Regions from separate parts of the Gordonia terrae genome, predicted to be linked through region 1. Evidence: predicted binding sites of a transcription regulator. Region 1 holds the regulator's gene; the other holds the start of a gene.
What was found. The regulator LexA, encoded in region 1, represses DNA repair genes until DNA is damaged. The targets are predictions, from matches to a motif close to CGAACANNTGTTCG.

Region 1 (7,394 bases):
TGCGCGCTGGCGCCCCCCTCGGGGGCGGCGATGAGGAAGACCAGGTCGGCCGGCCCGTCCGGCGCGCCGAAGTCGACCTTCCGGGACAGCCGCGCCATGGCGAGACTGGCCGTGGTCACCGACGCGGTCCGGGCGTGCGGGATGGCGATGCCGCCGGGAAGCCCGGTGGCGGACTTGGCCTCCCGGTCCAGCGCGGCCCGCGCGAGATCGGCGGGATCGGTGGTCCGGCCGGCCGCGGCGAGCGCGTCGGCCAGCGTGGTGATGACGGCGGCGGGATCGCCGCCGGCGTCGACGTCGAGACTCACCGTCTGGGCGGTGATGATCTGCTCGGTCATGGGATGTCCTTTGGTGACAGGGGGTACGGGGTCAACGGGTGGTACTGGATGTGCGGTGCGGGTCCGTGAAGGTGGCGTCAGCTCATGCGGGCGGCTCCCGACAGTTCGGTCACCCGGACGCCGGGGAGGTCGAGATGGTCGGGAGTCGGGGCCTGGGTGCCCGCGAGTGAGGCGGCCGCGGCGCCGTAGGCCACCGCCGACCGGAGGCAGTCCGCGGGCGAGGCCCCTGTGCTCTGGGCGATGAGGAAGCCGGCGAGCGAGGAGTCGCCGGCGCCGACGGTGCTGCGCGGCACGATCGGCGGGGGTGTCGCCGACCAGACGCCCGATGCGGTGACCAGGACGGCGCCGGCTGCTCCGAGTGTGGCCAGGACGTTGCCGCCGATCTGTTCCGCGATCGCGGTCGCGGCCTCGACCACGGGTTCGAGGTCGTTGCGCGACAGGGCTTCCCGCAGCGTGGCCGGGTCGGCGCCGGTCAGTTCGGCGAGTTCGTCCTCGTTGGGTTTGATCAGGTCGACGCGACCGGCCACGGTCGCCCGGAGCGGGGCGCCGGAGGTGTCCACCGCGACGCGGCACCCGGCCAGGACCAGGTCGTCGGCGATCGCGCGGTACCAGTTGTCGGTTACGCCGGGCGGGAGGGAGCCGCAGAGGGTGACCCACTGGGCGGAGTCGGCGTGCGCCCGGATGAGTTCGACGAGCGCATCGCGATCCCGCGCGGTCAGCGCGACACCCGGAGCGTTGATCTTGGTGGTCGTGCCGTCCGACTCGGCGATCGTGATGTTGGAGCGGACCTCGCCGTCGACAGGCACCGCGTCGTAGGGGAGTCCGAGTTCGTCGAGTGCGGTACACAGCGGGTCGCCCGTCCGCGCGGGGAGCAGGGCTCGGGTGGACAGGCCGGCGGCCGCGACGACGCGGGCCACGTTGACGCCCTTGCCGCCGGGTTCGGTGCGGACCGTGCCAGCGCGCTGCACCTCGCCGCGTGCCAGCGGTGCGCCGAGCTCGAGGGTGCGATCGAGGCTGGGGTTCGCGGTGACGGTGACGATCATGCGATCACGACCTCGACGCCGCGCGCGGACAGTGCCGCCGAGAAGGCCGGGTCTATCCCGGAGTCGGTGATGAGGACGTCGACGTCGTCGATCCCGGCGAAGGAGGAGAGGTCTTCGCGATCCATCTTCGAGCTGTCGGCGAGGACCACGACGCGTTGCGCGGCCGCGACCATCGCCGCTTTCACCGCCGCCTCGTCGGGATCGGGAGTCGACAGCCCATGGGACTCGCTCAGACCGTTGGTGCCGAGGAACGCGGTGGTGACCCGCAGGCGGCGGAGCGCGTCCACCGTCTCGACGCCCACCGTGGCCTGGGTGAGACCACGGACGCGTCCGCCGAGCGCATGGAGCCCGGCGGGGTGGGTGCCGGCCAGCAGGCCGGCGATGGGCAGGCTGTTGGTGAACAGGGTGAGCCTCCGATCGGGCGCGGTCGCCTCGGCGGCGCGGTAGGTCGTGGTGCCGGCGTCGAAGAGCACGGAACCGCCGTCCGGCGGCAGGAAACGGATCGCCGCTCGGCCGATCGCCGTCTTCTGTTCGATCTGGCTCGACTCGCGCTCGTCGATGCCGAGCTCACCCAGGGCGCGCATGACCTCGGCGCGCACGGCACCGCCGTGGACTCGCTGCAGATGTCCGGCACGCTCCAGGACGGCGAGGTCTCGACGGACGGTCTCGCTCGTGACGTCGAACTTCTCGGCGAGCGCAGCCACCGACGCCCGCCCCGCGACGCGCACCTCGTCGACGATCGCCTGTTGTCTCTCCTCGGCGTACACACCGCTCCGATCTCCGGTTCCGACCACCCCGCTTGTTGAGGCGTGTGGGATTGCATGTTGTAGTAATTGTGTTTACGCCTGTTTGTGTTGACAAGTCAAGCACATTTTGTAACGGTGGTCACATCGGTAGTCGAGTGAGAGGCAAGACGATGGCGCAGATCCTGACAGGGACCCCGGTGGTCGGCGGACTGGCCCACGGTCCCGCGCTGTGGCCGGGCGAGCGACCCGATCACACGCCGGAGAAGCTCGGCGTCGGCGTGGAGATCGCCGAGGAGCGTCGTGCCGACGAGGTAACACGCTTCGCCACGGCGGCAGGCGCCGTCGCCTCGCGACTGCGTACGCGCGCCTCCCAGAACACCGGGGTGACCGCGGAGGTGCTCGCGGCGACCGCGGGACTCGCCGAGGACCGGGGGTGGATCGGGGCCGCGAGCGCGCTCATCACCAAGGGCGCCACGGCCGAGGCCGCTGCCGTCGCCGCGACCGATCAGTTCGCGGCGGTGTTCACCAAACTCGGCGGGCTGATGGCCGAGCGGGTCACCGATCTGAACGATGTCCGCGACCGCGTGCTCGCCGAACTGCTCGGTCTACCCGAGCCGGGCCTGCCGACACCGCAGGTGCCCTCGGTGCTGCTCGCCGACGACCTCGCGCCCGCCGACACCGCCGGTCTCGACCCGACGACCACGATCGCGCTCGTCACCCGGCTGGGTGGGCCGACCAGCCACACCGCGATCATCGCCCGGCAACTGGGGATTCCGTGTGTGGTGGCCGTGGCCGATCTCGCCGAGATCACTGCCGGTACAACCATTCTCGTCGATGGGACGACCGGCCGGGTGGAGGTGGAGCCTGACGCGGAGACGGCGCGGGCGCGAGTCGAGGAGGATCGTCGGCACGCCGAGCTCGTCGCCGGGTGGACGGGTCCGGGGCGGACCGCCGACGGCATCGCCGTCTCGGTGCTCGCCAATGTCGCCGACGGATCGTCGGCGCGGGCCGCCGCCGGGCACCCGGTCGAGGGCGTCGGACTCTTCCGCACCGAACTCGCCTTCCTCGAACGTGCCGACGAACCGTCGGTGGACGAACAGGCCGCGATCTACCGGGAGGTCCTCGACGCGTTCGGCGGGCAGAAGGTGGTGATCCGTACCCTCGACGCCGGCTCGGACAAGCCCTTGAGGTTCGTGACCCACCCAGACGAATCCAATCCCGCGCTCGGTGTCCGTGGGGATCGAATCGCCCTGGCGCATCCCGAGATCCGAGCCCACCAGCTCGACGCGATCGCGCACGCCGCGTCGGGTTCCGACGTCGCGCCGTGGGTCATGGCGCCGATGATCGCCTCGCCGTCCGAGGCGCGCGCCTTCGCCGCGGAGGTCCGCGGCCGGGGCCTGGTCGCCGGGGTCATGATCGAGGTGCCCGCGGCCGCCATCCTGGCCGAGGCCGTGCTCGCCGAGGTGGACTTCGTGTCGATCGGCACCAACGATCTGACGCAGTACACGATGGCGGCCGATCGGATGTCGGCCGATCTCGCCGGATTGACCGATCCGTGGCAGCCCGCGGTGCTCAGCCTGATCGCGGGTGTCGCCGCAGCGGGTGTCCGCCAGGGCAAGCCGGTCGGGGTGTGCGGTGAGGCGGCTGCCGATCCGAATCTTGCCTGCGTGCTCGTCGGTCTCGGGGTGACCTCGCTGTCCAGCGCGCCGGCCGCGGCCGCCGCGGTGGGGGCTCGGCTCGGCGAGGTGACCGCACAGGACTGCCGCACCGCCGCCGACGCCGCGCTGGCCACGTCCGACCCCGCCGCGGCGCGGGAAGCTGCCGCGGCGGTGCTCGACCGTTCGGTCGGGGGAGAGGTCAGACTCGCCGCATCACGGTGACGACCTTGCCGAGGATCACGGCGTCGTTGCCCGGGATGGGATCGAACAGCTCGTTGTGCGGCATCAGCCACACATTGGCGCCCTGACGCTTGAAGGTCTTCACGGTGGCCTCGCCGTCTATCATCGCTGCGACGATGTCGCCGTTGTCGGCGACGTTCTGCTGCCGCACGACGACCCAGTCGCCGTCGCAGATGGCGGCGTCGATCATCGACTCGCCCACGACGCGCAGCAAGAAGAGCGAGCCCTCGCCGACCAGCTCGCGAGGAAGCGGGAACACGTCCTCGACCGCCTCCTCGGCCAGGATCGGGCCACCGGCCGCGATCCGGCCGAGGACCGGCACGAAGGTCGGCTCGGGCAGCCGGCCGGCCGACGGGGTCTCCGGCGACGGCGATTCGCTCGGCGCGATGTTGACCGCACGCGGCCGGTTCGCGTCCCGCTTGAGCAGACCCTTGCGCTCGAGGGTCCGCAGCTGGTGGGCGACCGACGATGTCGAGGCCAGGCCGACCTCGTCGCCGATCTCGCGGATGCTCGGCGGGTAACCGCGCTCGCGTACCGAGCGGCGGATCACTTCCAGGACCCCGAGCTGGCGCGGGGTGAGTGAGGCCTCGGCGGCGGCGACGTCGATGGGGGCCTCGTCGTCGGCTCCCCGCGCTCGGCCGCGCCTATCGCCGGTGTCACTCATGTTCGGTTCCTCTCGTCTTCGGAACGTGCTGGTAGATGGCCCGTGGGGATGTTCAGCCGCGTCCGAGCCTAGCGGAGTGCGACCTCCACCTCAAACATTTGTTCGATGTGTCGCGAGACTTTGTCGGTGCGCCGTGCTACAAATTCGAACATCAGTGCATCGAACATCTGATCGAGGTTCGAACACCGAATGCCAGACACCCGAACACCCGACGATCCCGCACCGAACACCCGGAGGGCACCATGCGCACCGCCACTCTCGTCGCTCCCGTCCGTACCGAGCGTCCCGACACCGTCCGGGCGCGCACCGACCGCGCCGACCGCATTCGGACCCGGACCCCGCTGTCCGACGGTTCTCGGCCCGTCGACAACCGGCCGGCAGGCAACCGTCCGGTGGGCGGGTCGCCACTGACGCCACGTGCCGGCGGCACGCACTGTGGCTCGGCGGTGGGTGCCAGGGGCCGCGGGCCGGTCGGTCCGGATGCAGCGGTGTTCCGTCGCCGTCGCCGCACCGCCGTCGCGGTCCTCGCCGGCGTCGGCCTTGCGTTCGTCGTGTGGGTGTTCGGTGTCGTCGGTCAGAACTATTCGGACTCGATGACGCCCGCCGCGGTGAGCGCAGAGGTCGTCCACGTGCGCGCCGGGGATTCCCTCAGCACGATCGCCGGCCGGGTGGCGCCCGAGATGCCCCGCGACATCGTGATCGACGAGATCGTCGCGATGAACGATCTGCCGTCGAGTGCGCTGCAGGTGGGTCAGCCCCTGCTCACCCCCCGGTACCGCTGAGGCCGGGCGGTATCCTCGATGTCACAGGGGCCGGCCGAGAAGCGGCGGGGCGCACGGTTTCGGTGCGTTCCAGCGTCCCGCGACCTGCGTGAGGACACGATGCGCTGCCCCTTCTGCAAGAACGACGACACCAAGGTCATCGACTCGCGTGTCGCAGATGAAGGGCAGGCCATCCGACGGCGTCGCTCGTGTGTGGAGTGCGGACGCCGATTCTCCACGGTGGAGAGCGCCGTGCTCGCCGTGGTCAAACGCAACGGTGTCACCGAGCCGTTCAGTCGCGAGAAGGTCATGCGCGGTGTGCGTCGTGCCTGTCAGGGGCGGCACGTCGCCGAGGACGCACTCGCGCAACTCGCCCAGCAGGTCGAGGACACGGTGCGCGCGAGCGGATCGGCCGAGATCCCCAGCAACGAAGTCGGTCTCGCGATCCTGGGGCCGCTGCGTGATCTCGACGAGGTGGCGTACCTGCGGTTCGCGTCGGTGTACCGGTCGTTCGACTCGGTGGAGGACTTCCAGCGGGAGATCGACGATCTGAAGTCGTCGGCGTCCGGTGGCGGGCGTGTCGAGACCGCCACCACCGATCCCGTCTCAGCCGAGTCGGTCCAGAGCTCGTAGGACGCGCTTCTCCGACACGGGGAACGCGGTACCGAGACGCTCGGCGAACAACCCGACCCGTAGTTCCTCGACGAGCCACTGCGCCTCGTCGTCGACGATCGCCCGTCGGTGCTCAGGGACCTGTTCGAGCCGTTGAGCCCACCGCTCGACGACGCGATCGACGACCGCGACGCCGGCCTTGTCGCGCGCGGCGGACGCGGGCAGCGCCTCGAGACGTGCCCGCGCACCGTCGAGGTACCGCGGCAGGTTCTCCAGATGCCGCCGTGCGGTGGCTGCCACGAAGCCGTCGAACACGAGATGGTCGATCTGCTCGGCGACGTCGTCGGCAGCCAGCGATCCGGCGTGCCGGTCGATCGCCGCGCGGACCGGCGCCAGCCGTTCGAGCGCCGCGACGGCGAGCGAGAAATAGTCCGGGGCGGCCTCGGCGACGCGCGGCCTGATCCGCTCGAGGAAGGCCGAAAAGGACTGTGGCGAGCGGACTGCCGCCAGCTGGGCGTCGCCGACGCCGATGACCGCGTCCCGGATGGCCCGTCGAGTGCAGTCGGCGAGCAGTGCCTCGATGTCCGCATAGGGACTCAGGCTCAGGGCGAGTCGTTCGGCCGGATCGAGTGAGCCGGCGAGGCGTTTGGACAACGGGGGAATCGCCAGTTCGAGCAGGGCGACGAGCCCGCGACGACGGAGACGCTCGCGGGCGTCGGGGGAGGACGCGTCCACGACGATCACGCCACGCGGGCGGCCCTTGTCATCGGCGACCGCGTCGATCGTCGGGTAGCGGGTCAGCCGCTGCCCGGCGACGTCGACCGTCGTCTGTTCGGGGAGCGTGCCGATCCCGTCGGCGGTCCAGGCCCGGTACAGCGTGCGTGACACCGTTCGCGGCGCCGCGGGCACACCCTTCTGCTGGAGCTCGGACAACGAGTCCGCGCGGGCGATGATCCGTCCGGCATCGTCGGCGACCGCGAAGTGCATCCGGAGGTGAGCCGGCACCCGTTCGACGTCGAAATCGGCTGCGGTGACCCTCATCCCGGTGATCGCCGACAGCTCGCGCGCCAGTCCGGCGGCCAGCGGCTCCTTGCGGGGGGTGAGTCGGCCGAGGGCGAGGTCGGCGAATCGCTGCGCGGGGGACATGCTCTTGCGGAGTTGTTTCGGCAGGGACTTGACCAGTGCGGTGGCGAGTTCGGCGCGCATGCCGGGGACCGACCAGTCGAATCCGGCCGGACGCACATGGGGGAGCAATGCCTGCGGGATCACGACCGTGACCCCGTCGTCGGGCGCGCCGGGTTCGAAGCGGTAACGCAGTTCGAGTCGGGTGTCGCC
Region 2 (7,394 bases), 2.2 Mb from region 1:
CATCGCAGACCGTTCGACGAGCGAGGATCGTCGCCATCGTCACCGGACTGCTCGGGTTCCTCCTCGCACTCGCGACACCACTCATGCCGGTGTCGCAGCGAACCGCCGAGATCGACTGGCCCCAGAACGGACAGATCGGTTCGGTGTCGTCGCCGCTGATCGGTTACACACCCGTCGACCTCGACGTCACGATCCCCTGTACCGCCGTCGACGACCTGCCGCCCGGCGGATCGGTGCTGCTCTCGACGACTCCGAAGCAGGCACCGAAGTCGGGCGAGCGCGGCCTGTTCATCCGCAAGACCGGCGCTGCCGATGCGCCCCTGGACCGGCAGGGCGTCGAGGTCGTGATCCGCAACGTCTCGCTGGTCTCGGCCACGCTGCAGGACATGCGCGACCAGGGTTGTCGCGAGATCGTCGTGCACGCCGACTCCGACGCGGTGACCGCCGAGTTCGTCGGCATGACGAGCGGCACCCAGAACGAGGACGGCGAGGACGAACCGCTCGCAGGAACGACGGAGGACAAAGAGGCCTTCAAGTACTGGCCCGATCAACGCCCCCAGGTCACCGGCCTCTTCACCGACCTGTCCGGCCCCGCCGCCGACATCGCGGGCCTCGACGCCCACGTCACGATCGATTCGCGCTACAACACCGCGCCCACCATCTCGAAGTGGCTGGTCGTCATCGTCGGAGTGGCGTCGACGCTGTTGTCACTGGCCGCACTGGCCGCGCTCGACTCGACCGACGGTCGCCGCCATCGACGGATCTTCCCGGCCCGATGGTGGCGTCTCAACGCCCGCGATTACGTGGTCATCGGGGCGCTGATCCTCTGGCACATGATCGGGCCCAACACCTCCGACGACGGTTATCTCCTGACCATGTCGAGAGTCGCCCAGGACAGCGACTACACCGCGAACTACTTCCGGTGGTACGGCGCGCCCGAGGCACCCTTCGGCTGGTACTACCAGGTGTTCGGTCTGCTCAGCCACGTCTCGGTGGCCAGCCCGTGGATGCGACTGCCGGCACTCCTGTGCGGAATCCTGGTGTGGCTCATCGTGAGTCACGAGGTTCTCCCCCGTCTGGGCCGGGCCGCCCTGACCCGACCGATGGTCGCCTGGACCGCCGCATTCGCGTTCCTCGCGTGCTGGTTCCCCTTCAACAACGGCCTGCGGCCCGAGCCGATCATCTGCCTGGGTGCGCTGCTGACGTGGTGTTCGGTCGAACGCGCCATCGCCACCGGCCGAATGCTGCCCGCCGCGGTCGCGTGCCTGATCGGTGCCTTCAGCATCGCCGCCGGGCCGACGGGCCTCCTTGCCGTCGCCGCACTGATCGCAGGCGCGCGGCCGATGATCATGGCGCTCATCAAGCGGGCCCGCGTCGTCGCCGAGTTGTCCGGTTCCACCTCGTCCACTGGTTCGTCACCGAAGGATTCAGAAGCCGCCGACCGTGACCGCCGCACATCACTGCGCTGGTCGTTCGTCGCGCTGATCGCGCCGATCCTGGCCGCCGGCACCTTCGTCGTCTTCGTCGTGTTCTCGAACCTGACCCTGCGGTCGTTCGCCGAGGCGTCGAGCATGAAGTCGGCGCTCGGCCCGTCGATGAGTTGGTACAACGAGATCGGCCGTTACTCGGCGCTCTTCGCCTTCTCTGCCGACGGTTCCATCGCCCGACGTTTCGCCGTGCTCGCCATGATCCTGGGACTGGTCGTCTCGGCGGCCGTGCTGGTTCGCAAGAACCGCATCCCGGGCACCGCCATCGGCCCCACGCGTCGCATCGTCGCGATCACCTTCGCGTCGCTGGTCTTCCTCATGTTCACGCCCACCAAGTGGACCCACCACTTCGGCGTCTTCGCGGGCATCGCCGCCGCCCTCGCCGCGATCGCCGCGATCGCCGCCAGCCAGCAGTCGATGCACTCCCGGCGCAACCGCACCCTGTTCTGCGCGCTCGTCCTGTTCATCGGCGGTCTCGCCTTCACCGCGCCGAACTCGTACTACTACTACTCCGCCTGGGGCATGCCGTGGGGAGTGGAGCAGGTCAAGATCGGCGGCATCATGCTCGGCAGCGTGCTGCTCTACGCCGCGCTCGCCCTGCTGCTCCTCGCGCTCTGGTTCCATTTCCGCGAGCCGTTCACCGGGACCGATCCGCACGTCGAGGAGTCGACCGCCGGCGACGCCGCTCATCAGCGCTGGTACAGGCGGCTGATCGCCTCGATGGCCGCCGCGCCGCTCGCCTACCTCGCGATGGCGGTCGTCGTCTTCCAGATCGTCACCGCGATCTTCGCCGGCATCCACCAGAGCTCGTCGTACTCGGTCCCGCGGTCCAACTTCGCCGCGGTCGCCGGTAAACCGTGCGGCATGGCCGACAAGGTCTGGGTGGAATCCGATCCCAACCGCGACATGCTCCGTCCGGTCGATCCCACCCTGTCCAACCCGCTCGGCGGACCACCACCGGCACCCGGCACCTCCCCGACCACCTCGGGGTTCTTCCCGAACGGCGTGCCGACGGCACTGGAATCAACGGCCAGCGAGGGATCTCTCGGCGTGCTGTCGGGCGACGTCTGGCAGTCCCCCGACATCGTCAACTCCAACCCCGGCGGCACCGGCGGCGGCGAGATCTCCGAGCCCGGGATCAACGGCAGCACCGCGGCCCTCCCGTTCTTCCTCGACCCCGCGTCGACCCCGGTCATGGGCAGCTATTCGAAGCTCGACCAGGTGCCGGCCCGCCTCACCTCCGGGTGGTACGCACTGCCGGAGGACTGGCGGGACCGCCCGCTGCTGACGATGGCGGTGGCCGGCGAGTACGACAACCCGAACGTCATGCTCGAGTACACCGCCGACCCGATCGGCCCGGACACCCGCGACGCCGATCTCGAGGCCGCGGGCGACACCGAACTCATCGACCCCGGCCCGCGCCCGTCGTGGCGAAACCTGCGATACAACACCGACGAGCTCCCCTCGGACACCACCGCGGTGCGGATCGTCGCCACCGACGACAACCTCGCCGAGGACCGGTTCATCGTGCTGACCCCGCCGCGGATCCCGCAGATGGACACCCTGCAGGACGTCGTCGGCGACACCGACCCGGTCCACATCGACTGGACATCGGGGCTGGCCTTCCCGTGCCAGCGTCCGTTCACCCACGACGTCGGGGTCGCGGAGATCCCGAAGTGGCGCATCAAGCCCGGGTCCGACCTGGCGGCCGCGGTGTCGGCGTGGCAGAACAGCTTCGGCGGCGGCCCGCTCGGGTGGATCGAGGTCTCCCAGCAGGCGACAGCGCTGCCGACCTACCTGATGGCCGACATCGGACGCGACTGGGGCGCCCTCGAACGCTACGAGCCATACGGTGACGTCGACACGCTCGCCGAGATCGAGACCGGCACGGCCACCCGCAGCGGATTGTGGAGTCCCGCGCCGCTGCGGCACTGACAGTCAGGCGGCATGCTAGCGATTCGGCGGCGCTGACGGCCCGGTCGCCGTGGTGGCAGTCAGCCCGGCGAGCTGCTCCGCAGTCACGGATGGTCGGCGAGGATGCGTGCGAGGGCTGCTTCGACCGGGGTCAGTGGTCGAGTGGTGGGATGCTCCGGCAGTGTTCGCGGCTGGACGAGTTCGCGGTAGGCGAGTTCGAGACGCCGACCGCTGTCGCCATGACCGACGGCGTCGGGGCGCGACAGGTCGGGGCGCGACTGGTCGCCGGACCGGGTTGGTGGTCCGTGGATCTCGTCGCGCACGGTGTTCAGATGTTCGGCGAATCGCCGGGGTATGTCGGGCCGGCGATTGAGGCGTTCGGGGTTGGGTGGCGCGCCGGGTTCGGAGTTGAGCCGCCAGAGGCAGCGGCCTTCGTCGGGTCCGGACCGTTCGATGCGGGTGGTGTACTGCCCGGGCTGGTCGCCGACCATGCGGTTGTGGCGGGGGCAGGCCGGTGCGAGGTCGTCGATGTCGGTCAAACCACCTTTGGCCCAGTCCTTGTGGGCGTGGTGGAGTTCGACCTGGGTGGCGGGTTGGTCGCACCCGGGTGCCGAGCACACTTCACCGTCGGGGCGGGCGAAGGACACGAGGCGTTGTTCGCGGGTGGCCAAACGTTTCCCCCTACCGAAGTACAGCGGCACGGCGGTCGAATCTTTGAAGATCGCCAACCACGGCTGCACGTCGGCGCCCATCGCGAGCAGGTCGGGGATGGGGAGCAGGGTGCCGGTGGCGGTGGTGGCGAGTCCGGCTTCGCGGATCAGGTCGTTCAGGTCGGCTTTGATGATCAGTTGCACGGGCAGCCCGCGATGCGACGTGCCGAGTGTGCCGTCGGCGAAACCGGCGGCCAGTGCGGCGTCCAGTGCGTCGTGATTGGTCTGCGCGGGGGTGCGTTGGTCGCGGTCGGCTGCGAGGGCCAGGGCGTCGGAATCGGCGGTGCCGGCCGGCCCGCTGGGCGAGTTCGGGTCGTCGGGGTTGTTGAGTCCGGGTTTACCCCAGACCGCGAACATCATCGTCAGTCGGGCGGCGAGTGCGGGAGTCAGCGTGCCCGAGATCTTCGCGGTGCCATCGGCGCGCTGCCGACCGATCCATACGCCGCGGCGTCGTTTCTGGTCGGTGTCGTCGGACAGGGTGCCGTCGGGGTCGAGGTGGGCGAGGAGACGTTCGCCGAGTTGGGTGATGTCGGCGGGGGTGTGGGCTTCGGCGATCTCGGCCATCTGCCGCTCGGCAGCGACTTTCACATCATGCTCGACAGCGTGGGGGATCTGGTCGAGGACATCGAGGGCGGCCTGCACGTGTGCAGAGCCAACCGCTCCCGCAGCGAACGCCTCAGCGAGGCAGGGGTGTTCGGGCGTAAGCACTTCGCCGCCGAGGCTGGTGCGGGTGGCGGTGGCATCCATCTGCTTACGACGACGCACCGGGTTGGAGACCCGCAGCCGGTGGGTCATGAACTGCATGAGGGTTCGGCAGCCGGACTTGCGGGGGAGGTCGCGGGCCTCGGCCTGATCGATCTGCCGGTCACCGGCAACGGTCAGTCGTGCGATGGCGCGTTCGGTCTCGGCTGCCACGTCAGCCAACTCGGTATCGGTGCACGGTGACAGGTCCACGGTCTGCAGTTCGTCGAGGATCGCATGCAACTCGGCCACCAGCTCGACGGCACGCGGTTGCGGCGCCACCGAATCGTCGCCGTGCGTGGTGTCGGCCATGACGGCCACCTCCCCCCGAGAACAGATGCTGCGAATGTACGTTCGACTGTACACGAAAGGCGGGCAGTCGGCAGAGCGAAATGTGTTGTCCGCCAGAATGTTTCCTCCGCTTAGTCGCCACTGAAGATTGTCGGTGGTTGCTGGTAGGCTCCGCCCCGCGGGCAAGATCTGAGCTGTCGCGCGGGCGGGACCCTTCGTGACGCTCCCTCCGCAAGCTCCGAACGCTCCTCAGGGAGCGGGGGGTGACGCGCCCTACGCAAGCTCCGGACGCTTCTCAGGGAGCGGGGGGTGACGCGCCCTACGCAAGCTCCGGACGCTCCTCAGGAAGCAGTGGTACCGACGTTCACGCACCTCGTCGATCAGGGCTGCGGGGTGGGCCCTAGGTGGCCTGAGGCACGTCGCTTACGATGAGGCACCGTGCCTGTGACAGCCCCGACCTCGCCAGAGGATTCCGCAGAACCGTCGTCGCCGGGGCCGGCCACGTCGGGGCCGGGGACCAGCATCTCCGCAGGCACCGCCCGGTGGGTGGCGATCGTGGCCGGAGTCGCGGGCATCGTGCTGTGCGCCCTCACCCCACTGCTGCCAGTCAAGGCCGTCGACGCCGGTTTCGACTGGCCCGCCGGACAGGACCTGAGCGCCGACACCTCATCGGTCATGGCCCCGCTCATCGCGCAGACCCCGCAGACCCTCGACGCCCGCATCCCATGCGCGACGCTGGCATCGGCCGAGGACGGGGTGGTCCTGGCGACCATGCCGACCAACGCGCCGAAGTCGAAGTCGTCGTCGTTGTGGGTCACCGCCACCGACGCCGCGATCACCGTGACCTTCCGGAACAGCCTTGCCGCCACCGCCGCGCGTGCCGACCTGGACCGATGCCGGGAACTGCGCATCTTCTCCGCGCCCACCGGCCCCGGCGCGGAGTTCGTCGGGCTCGGCGAGTCGACGACGCTGCCACCGGACCGCCGCCCCCAGGTCGACGGCATCTTCAGCAACCTGAGCCCGGAGCAGGCTCGCGCCGCCGACGGCCTCCGCGTGCAGGTGACCATCGACAACCGCTACGAATCGTCGCCGTCGGTCCTCAAGATCGTGGTGATGGCGCTCGCCGCCCTGTCCGTTCTCGTCGCCGTCGTCGCGCTGGGGCTGCTCGATCGCATCGGCGGATACCACCGGCGGATCGGCGCGCGAACCCGCTCCTGGTGGCATTCGCTGAAACCCCGGGCCACCGACCTGATCGTCACCGCGATCCTGCTGGTCTGGAGCGTCCTCGGGGCCGGTTCGCCCGACGACGGTTACATCCTCAACATGGGCCGTACCGCGGACGGCTTCGGCTACCTCGCCAACTACTACCGCTTCTACGGCATCCCGGAAGCACCGTTCGACTGGTACTACAGCTTCCTCGCGGCGTGGTCGTCGGTCTCGCCGTCGGTGCTGTGGATGCACATCCCGCAACTCGTCGCCGGACTCGTGTCGTGGTTCGTCCTCAGCCGTGTGCTGCTACCCCGTCTCGGTCCGGCCGTACGGCGGAGTTCCTGGGCGATCTGGGCCGCCGCCCTGACGTTCACCGCGTTCTGGCTGCCGTTCTGCAGCGGGCTGCGCAGCGAGGGGATCATCGTCCTCGGTTCGCTGCTCACCTGGTGGGCCGCCGAACACGCGATCGCGACACGACGACTCCTGCCGGCGGCCCTCGCCGCGCTGGTCGCGGGGTTCACCCTCGCACTCGCCCCGCACGGCCTCGTCGGCGTGGCCATCCTGCTGGTGGCGGCCCGCTCGCTGCTGCACATCCTCATCGACCGGCGTAGACGACTCGACGGCTCCGTCTGGACGTCGACGCTGACCCTCCTCGCGCCGATCGCCGCGGCCGGAATGCTCGTCCTCATCGTGGTGTTCCGCGATCAGACCCTGGCGACCGTCCTCGAGGCGATCAAGCTGCGTTACACGGTCGGACCGGTCATCTCCTGGCACCAGGAGTTCCTGAGGTACTACTTCATCTCCGTCGTGACCGACGACGGCGCTCTCACCCGTCGGGTGCCGTTGCTGCTCCTGCTCGCCGGCCTGTTCGTGACGGTCGCGGTCATGCTGCGCCGCACGAGGATTCGCGGCGTCGACCCGGGGCCGGCATGGCGCCTGATCGGCGCCGTGGGTGTCACCCTGCTGCTGTTCGCGTTCACGCCCACCAAATGGACCATCCAGTTCGGCGTGCTCGCCGGGTTGGCGTCGGCGATCGCGGCGG

Region 2: BCM27_RS01610 (HNH endonuclease signature motif containing protein) is a predicted target of LexA. The motif match lies at 5,196-5,209, and genes of this name have one in related genera.

Annotation. Positions count from the first base shown of each region.
Region 1 covers NZ_CP016594.1:2,519,403-2,526,796, forward strand. Annotated here, with positions in the region: gene BCM27_RS11435 (PTS fructose transporter subunit IIABC) at 1-335, opposite strand, end outside; gene pfkB (1-phosphofructokinase) at 413-1,378, opposite strand; gene BCM27_RS11445 (DeoR/GlpR family DNA-binding transcription regulator) at 1,375-2,145, opposite strand; gene BCM27_RS11450 (phosphoenolpyruvate--protein phosphotransferase) at 2,295-4,004, shown strand; gene lexA (transcriptional repressor LexA) at 3,982-4,686, opposite strand; gene BCM27_RS11460 (LysM peptidoglycan-binding domain-containing protein) at 4,929-5,468, shown strand; gene nrdR (transcriptional regulator NrdR) at 5,568-6,080, shown strand; gene hrpA (ATP-dependent RNA helicase HrpA) at 6,054-7,394, opposite strand, start outside.
Region 2 covers NZ_CP016594.1:353,652-361,045, reverse strand. Annotated here, with positions in the region: gene BCM27_RS01615 (arabinosyltransferase domain-containing protein) at 1-3,422, shown strand, start outside; gene BCM27_RS01610 (HNH endonuclease signature motif containing protein) at 3,506-5,164, opposite strand; gene BCM27_RS01605 (arabinosyltransferase domain-containing protein) at 5,582-7,394, shown strand, end outside.